2 regions of the Serratia sp. Nf2 genome follow, and region 2 is predicted to be linked to the other one. Evidence: predicted binding sites of a transcription regulator. Region 2 holds the regulator's gene; the other holds the start of a gene.
The links. The regulator ArgR, encoded in region 2, controls arginine synthesis, uptake and breakdown. The targets are predictions, from matches to a motif close to ANTGAATAAAAATACANT.
Positions count from the first base shown of each region.

Region 1 (3,413 bases), on a different contig from region 2:
TCGCCGCCTGATCGGCGTTCACGTTCATTAACTGCCCTTCGGCAGTGATGCCGATGGAGCTGACAACCGGCAGGTAGCCAGCGCTCAGCAGGGTATTGAGCAGCGCGGGCGAACCGGGCTGCGCGTTGCCGACGTGGCCCAATGCCGGATCGAGAGGGGTCACGACCGCGCTGCCGCCATCCGCCAGGCTCAGGCCGACGGCGTTGATTTGGTGTTTAATCGCCCACGCCAGCAGCGTTTTGTTGGCGGTGCCGGCCAGCGCGCCGGTGATGATGTCGATCTGATCGGCCGGCGTGACCCGCAGGCCGTTCTTTTTCACCACCGGCAAAGCGAGCTGCTTCATCAGTTCGTCCACCACGCAGCCGCCGCCGTGCACGATCACCAGCGGACGCTGATGCTGCTGCCGGTAGCTGTCCAGCGCGGTAAACAGACGCTCCAGCGCTTCTTCACTGTCTAATAACACGCCACCTAACTTGATAATTAACGGGTTCATTGCTGTTTACTCACGCTGGTTTAAAGGAGTGACTGGGTTTCCGGGAAGCCGAAACGGATATTCAGGCATTGCACCGCCTGCGCCGCCGCGCCTTTCAGCAGGTTGTCTTCCACCGCTACGGCGATCAGATGCTCGCCCTGCACCGCAAAACCGATGTCGCAGAACGGCAGCCCCACCACCGCTTTCAGCGCCGGCACGCCCTGGTCGTACAACCGCACCAGCGGCTTGTCGTCATAGGCGGCATGATAGGCGGCGGCGACGTCCTGCGCGGTCACGCCGGCCTTCAGGCGGCAGGTGATGGTTTCAAGGATGCCGCGCGGGAAATTGCCCAGGTGCGGCGTAAAGATGACCGGCACGCCCAGGTGCGCGGCGATCTCCGGCTGGTGCCGATGAGTGAAAATACCGTACGGCTGCAGGCTCACTTCGCAGAAGCTGGTGGTCATGCTGGCCTTGCGCCCGGCGCCGCTGACGCCGCTGGTGGCGTTAATCACCGGCCACTGGTCGAGGTTCAGCAGCTGTTTTTCGATCAACGGTTTCAGCGCCAGCTGCGCCGCCGTCGGGTAACACCCCGGCACGGCAATCAGCTGCGCCTGTTTAATCTTGTCGCTCTGCCATTCCGCCAGGCCGTATACCGCCTGCTCCAGCAGGGCGCCATGCTGATGTTCGAAACCGTAGTACTGGCTATAAAAACCGGCGTCCTGCACGCGGAAGGCGCCCGACAGATCGAACACCACGCAGCCCGCCGCCAGAAAGGCCGGTGCGATATCGTGGCTGACTTCATGGGCGGTGGCGAGGAACACCACGTCGATGCCCTGCGCCGCCTTGGCAACGTCGATCAACGGCTGCAGCGGCAGATCGACGATGCCTTTCAACTGGGGATGGAGATCGGAAAGCAACTTTCCTGCATCTGCACTTTGCGCTGAAACCGCTAAAGCGGTTATGTTCATGTGTGGGTGGCGATTCAGGTAAGCCGTGAGCTCCGCTCCGGCGTAACCGCTGGCACCAACGATCAGCGTATTCAACATGTGGCCTTTCACCTTCTAAACTGACGTGCGGTCGCTTGCGACCCAGGTAACAGGGCTAGCCAGCGTTGATGCGCCGTTCACCCACGGAGCCAGGCGTTGATGCTTTTATAAACATCTGGGTATCGGGTTCCCTTATGCACCGGCTTACTGTATTTTTATTCAAAATAAATGCATGAATATTGATACTATCCTAACCAAAGGCTGTCAACAGTGAAGATGAAATTACCTCCATTTATTGAGCTGTACCGGGCGTTGATCGCCACTCCGTCAATCAGCGCCACCGATGCCGGCCTCGATCAGAGCAATGAGGCGTTAATCAACTTGCTGGCCGGATGGTTTGCCGACCTGGGCTTTCGCGTCGACGTACAGCCGGTGCCGGAATCGCGCCACAAATTCAACCTGCTGGCCAGCATCGGCGAAGGCAGCGGCGGCCTGCTGCTGGCCGGCCATACCGACACGGTGCCTTACGACGAAGGCCGCTGGACGCGCGATCCCTTCACCCTGACCGAGCACGACAACAAGCTCTACGGCCTGGGCACCGCCGACATGAAAGGCTTCTTCGCCTTTATTCTGGATGCGGTGCGCGACATCGACGCGAGCAAACTGACCAAGCCACTGTACATTCTGGCTACCGCAGATGAAGAAACGACGATGGCCGGCGCGCGTTATTTCGCCGCCTCCACCGCCATTCGTCCGGATTTCGCCATCATCGGCGAACCGACCTCGCTGCAGCCGGTGCGCGCGCACAAGGGCCACATGGCCAACGCCATTCGCATCGTCGGCCAGTCCGGCCATTCCAGCGATCCGGCGCGCGGCGTCAACGCCATCGATCTGATGCACGACTCCATCGGCCGCCTGATGGAGCTGCGTAAAACCCTGCAGGAACGCTACAACAATCCGGCGTTCGCCGTGCCTTATCCCACCATGAACTTTGGCCATATCAGCGGCGGCGACGCGGCCAACCGCATCTGTGCCTGCTGCGAGCTGCACCTGGATATCCGTCCGCTGCCCGGCATGACGCTCGACAACATCAACGAGCTGATGCATCAGGCATTGGAGCCGGTGAGCCAACGCTGGCCGGGCCGCCTGACCATCGAAGAGCTGCACGCGTCGGTGCCGGGTTACGAATGCCCGACCGACCACCGCATGGTGGCGGTGATCGAGGAACTGCTGGGCACCCGCACGCAGGTGGTCAACTACTGCACCGAAGCGCCGTTCGTACAGCAGGTCTGCCCGACGTTGGTGCTCGGCCCCGGTTCCATCGATCAGGCCCACCAGCCGGACGAATACCTCGACACCGCGTTTATCGAACCGACGCGCAAACTGCTGGGCCAACTGGTCAATCACTTTTGCCGGCAATAAACCCGACATTTAACAGGGGAAATGCTTTATGCTTCCCCTACCTCAAAATAAGTAGAAACCGGCGAAATAAGCCACGCTGATAACCGACGCGGCGTAATTAAATTTCAGAAAAAGCGCCGATTTTGATGTTTTTTTGCTAAAAATAGTGTCAATTGACGATTGGACAGGAACGCGATGTGATCAGGCAGGCGGTCTGCGCCTGACGCGTGAAATTTATTTACAAGATAAAAATCATACAGAACTGGGTCAGGGGTTATATGAACGAACAATATTCGGCAATGCGCAGTAATGTCAGTATGCTCGGCAAATTGCTCGGCGATACCATCAAAGAAGCGCTGGGCGAGCATATTCTCGATCGCGTTGAGACCATCCGTAAGCTTTCCAAATCCTCACGCGCCGGCAACGAAGCGCATCGCCAGGAGCTGCTCTCCACCCTGCAGAACCTGTCCAACGACGAGCTGCTGCCGGTGGCGCGCGCCTTCAGCCAGTTCCTCAACCTGACCAACGTCGCCGAGCAGTACCACAGCATTTCG
Region 1 is NZ_PYTW01000013.1:13,869-17,281, forward strand. Features, by position in the region: gene argB (acetylglutamate kinase) at 1-493, opposite strand, end outside; gene argC (N-acetyl-gamma-glutamyl-phosphate reductase) at 514-1,518, opposite strand; gene argE (acetylornithine deacetylase) at 1,735-2,880, shown strand; gene ppc (phosphoenolpyruvate carboxylase) at 3,138-3,413, shown strand, end outside.
Region 1: a site for ArgR is predicted at 1,665-1,682, ahead of argC (N-acetyl-gamma-glutamyl-phosphate reductase). Genes of this name have one in related genera too.

Region 2 (3,413 bases):
CGCACCAGAGACAGACCGAAACGGGCGGCCGCCTGGCCCATGGACAGCGTTGCAGACCCGCCGCCGGCTTTGGCTTCCACCACTTCGGTGCCGGCGTTCTGAATGCGTTTGGTCAGATCCGCCACTTCCTGATCGGTGAAGCTCACACCAGGGATCTGCGACAGCAGAGGCAGGATGGTCACGCCAGAGTGGCCGCCGATGACCGGCACGTTCAGCTCTTCCGGCTGCTTGCCTTTCAGCTCGGCCACGAAGGTGTTGGAACGGATGATATCCAGCGAAGTCACGCCGAACAGTTTGTTCTTGTCGTAAACGCCGGCTTTTTTCAGCACTTCCGCCGCGATGGCGACCGTGGTGTTAACCGGGTTGGTGATGATGCCGATGCAGGCTTTCGGGCAGGTTTTCGCCACTTGCTCAATCAGGTTACGCACGATGCCGGCGTTAACGTTGAACAGATCAGAGCGATCCATGCCTGGCTTACGGGCCACGCCGGCGGAAATCAGCACCACGTCCGCACCGTGCAGAGCCGGGGTCGCGTCTTCGCCGCTGAAGCCTTTGATTTTAACTGCGGTTGGGATGTGGCTTAAGTCGACGGCAACGCCTGGGGTAACAGGGGCAATGTCGTAGAGAGAGAGTTCAGAACCTGAAGGAAGCTGGGTTTTGAGTAGAAGGGCGAGGGCCTGGCCGATACCGCCAGCAGCACCGAGAACTGCAACTTTCATCCTATACTCCTTTATTATCTTAAATATATAAAGCGCCGTGAATGTGTTGGTTACGGACCTTAAGTTATTACACCTTTAAAAACAATAAATTAGCCAATTCTTGCCTGCAGGTGTAATAAAACGGCCGCTGTCGCGCCCATTTTAGATTAAATCGCTTACGCATGAAGGGCATAGCGCACACTAATCAAAAATAGTGCGAGGTTATTCACGAGCAAGTTAACCGGCCGTTACATTACACCCTTACGCAACATCAGAACAACATCATTTTAATAACATTTTATTTACCACCGCAGGCCGATTTTCCGTCGCCAAAAGGGCATATTCATCGCGGCCGCATTTTGTTAAAATGGCGCCCTTTCCTCGCCGCCCGGTCATGTTTATTTTCTTTGGGTCGGCCTTTGTTGCATAAAAATTCATCTATATGCATAATCATGACTTCCACTATCAACATTCCACGGTGCAAAATGCGTAATCCCGCAAAACAGGAAGATCTGATCAAGACGTTCAAAGCGTTATTGAAAGAAGAAAAATTCAGTTCTCAAGGCGAGATCGTTTTGGCGCTGCAAGAAGAAGGCTTCGAAAACATTAACCAATCCAAAGTATCGCGCATGCTGACCAAGTTCGGCGCGGTACGTACGCGCAATGCCAAAATGGAAATGGTGTATTGCCTTCCTGCCGAACTCGGCGTGCCGACCACTACCAGCCCATTGAAGAATCTGGTGCTGGACGTCGACCATAACGACGCCGTCGTGGTGATCCACACCAGCCCAGGCGCCGCACAGCTGATCGCCCGCCTGCTCGACTCATTGGGTAAATCCCAGGGCATCCTCGGCACGATTGCCGGCGACGATACGATTTTCGTCACCCCGTCCAACGGCTTTACCGCTCAGAAACTGCATGAAGCTATTCTGGGCGTATTCGAGCAAGAGCTGTGAAACCTGGCGCTAACAAAGTACGGCTGTAGCCCGCACTTTGTTAGCGCTTCTTTAACCTTCGCCTTACCTTTCCTACCCGCCACCGCGTTTAACACTGCTTTTTTATCCCTCAGCAACACATTTCCATGACATCTCCATGTAACCAGCAGTACCCACTGTGATCTTCCGCACTTTTGGTCAAAAGCACTTACCTCATTGAAATTACATAAATTTAACATCAAAAGATCGTTTTATGAGCGTTTTTTATTCCTTGTGGTTATAAAAAATAAGGATCATGAGGTTAAAGTTTCACTAGCAACTGTTAGCGAACTATTAATTTTTCACGTTACTAGCTGTATACTCATTTCCGTGAACTGAATCACAGTTCGTTGGAACTGATAAAAGAATACGATGAGGTGAGATGATGAAAATTAAAACTACCGTTGCAACCCTGAGCGTTCTGTCCATGCTTTCATTTGGCGCATTCGCAGCACAATCTGTTGACGCAACTCAGGCCGCAAAACTGCAGCCGGCCGGTGTGATCACCGTGAGCGGCGTCGCCGCTGCGCCTTCTGACATTCGTCAGGCGCTGTCCGACAAAGCTGACGCCAAAGGGGCGACCGCTTACCGCGTGATCGAAGCCCGCAATGAAGGCAACTTCCACGCAACCGCTGAAATCTACAAATAAGTACCGGCATTACCCGGCAACGGGCAATACATCTCTGGAATCAAACGCTGTCGTAACGGCCTTCAAGAATAAAAATCGCTGCCAAGCCCTTCCAGGCTGTTATGGCCAAGGATCGCTACCATGAACATGAAAACTACTCTTGCTGCATTCGGCCTGCTGTCTGTCATCGCCTTCGGCGCGCCTGCCGCCCAGCTGGTGACTAACGATCAGACCGCCAACCTGCAATCTATCGGCACCATTACCGTCAGCGGCATCGACGGCGCGCCGACCGACATTCGCCAGGCGTTGTCGGAGAAAGCCGACGCTAAAGGCGCGACCGCCTACCGCGTGATCGAAGCGCGTAACGAAGGCAACTACCACGCCACCGCCGAGATTTACAAATAACAACTCTGGGAACGGCTTTGCAGAGCTGATTACCCTCGTCACTGCCACTGCCGAGTTCTGACGCAAACGCCGATTTCCCAGAGACCCTCTCGTCGTCCTATCCGACGAACCCCGTTGCCCTCGCTCGCGAGGGCTTTTTTATGGGCGTAAAAAAGGCCGCGAACGCGGCCCTTGATGTGGTTGAGCGATCAGTAGGTGACTTTCGGTTCCTGCTTTTTCGCCAGCGCGTCCAGCAGACGATCGTGAATACCGCCGAAACCGCCGTTGCTCATCACCAGAATGTGATCGCCCGGCTGTGCGGTTTTCACCACCATGTCCACCAGTGTGTCGAGATCCGCGCTCCAGTGCGCCGGCTGCACGCAGGCATCCGCCACTTCCGCCACCTGCCACGGAATGTGGTGCGGCTGGAACAGGAACACTTCGTCGGCGCGGCCGAGCGAAGGCGCCAGATCGTTTTTGCTGATGCCCATTTTCATGGTGTTGGAGCGCGGTTCCAGCACCGCCAGAATGCGCGCCGTGCCGCCGACCTTGCCGCGCAGCGCGGCCAGGGTAGCGAGGATCGCCGTCGGGTGGTGCGCGAAGTCGTCGTAAACCGTGACGCCGTTGGCTTCGCCACGCAGCTCCAGGCGGCGGCGGGCATTGATGAAATCGCCCAACGCGCGGCAGGCATCCGCCGGCTGCACGCCAACATGACGGGTGGCGGCGATG
Region 2 is NZ_PYTW01000002.1:120,650-124,062, reverse strand. Features, by position in the region: gene mdh (malate dehydrogenase) at 1-719, opposite strand, end outside; gene argR (transcriptional regulator ArgR) at 1,184-1,654, shown strand; gene yhcN (peroxide/acid stress response protein YhcN) at 2,058-2,321, shown strand; gene yhcN (peroxide/acid stress response protein YhcN) at 2,442-2,705, shown strand; gene mpl (UDP-N-acetylmuramate:L-alanyl-gamma-D-glutamyl-meso-diaminopimelate ligase) at 2,894-3,413, opposite strand, start outside.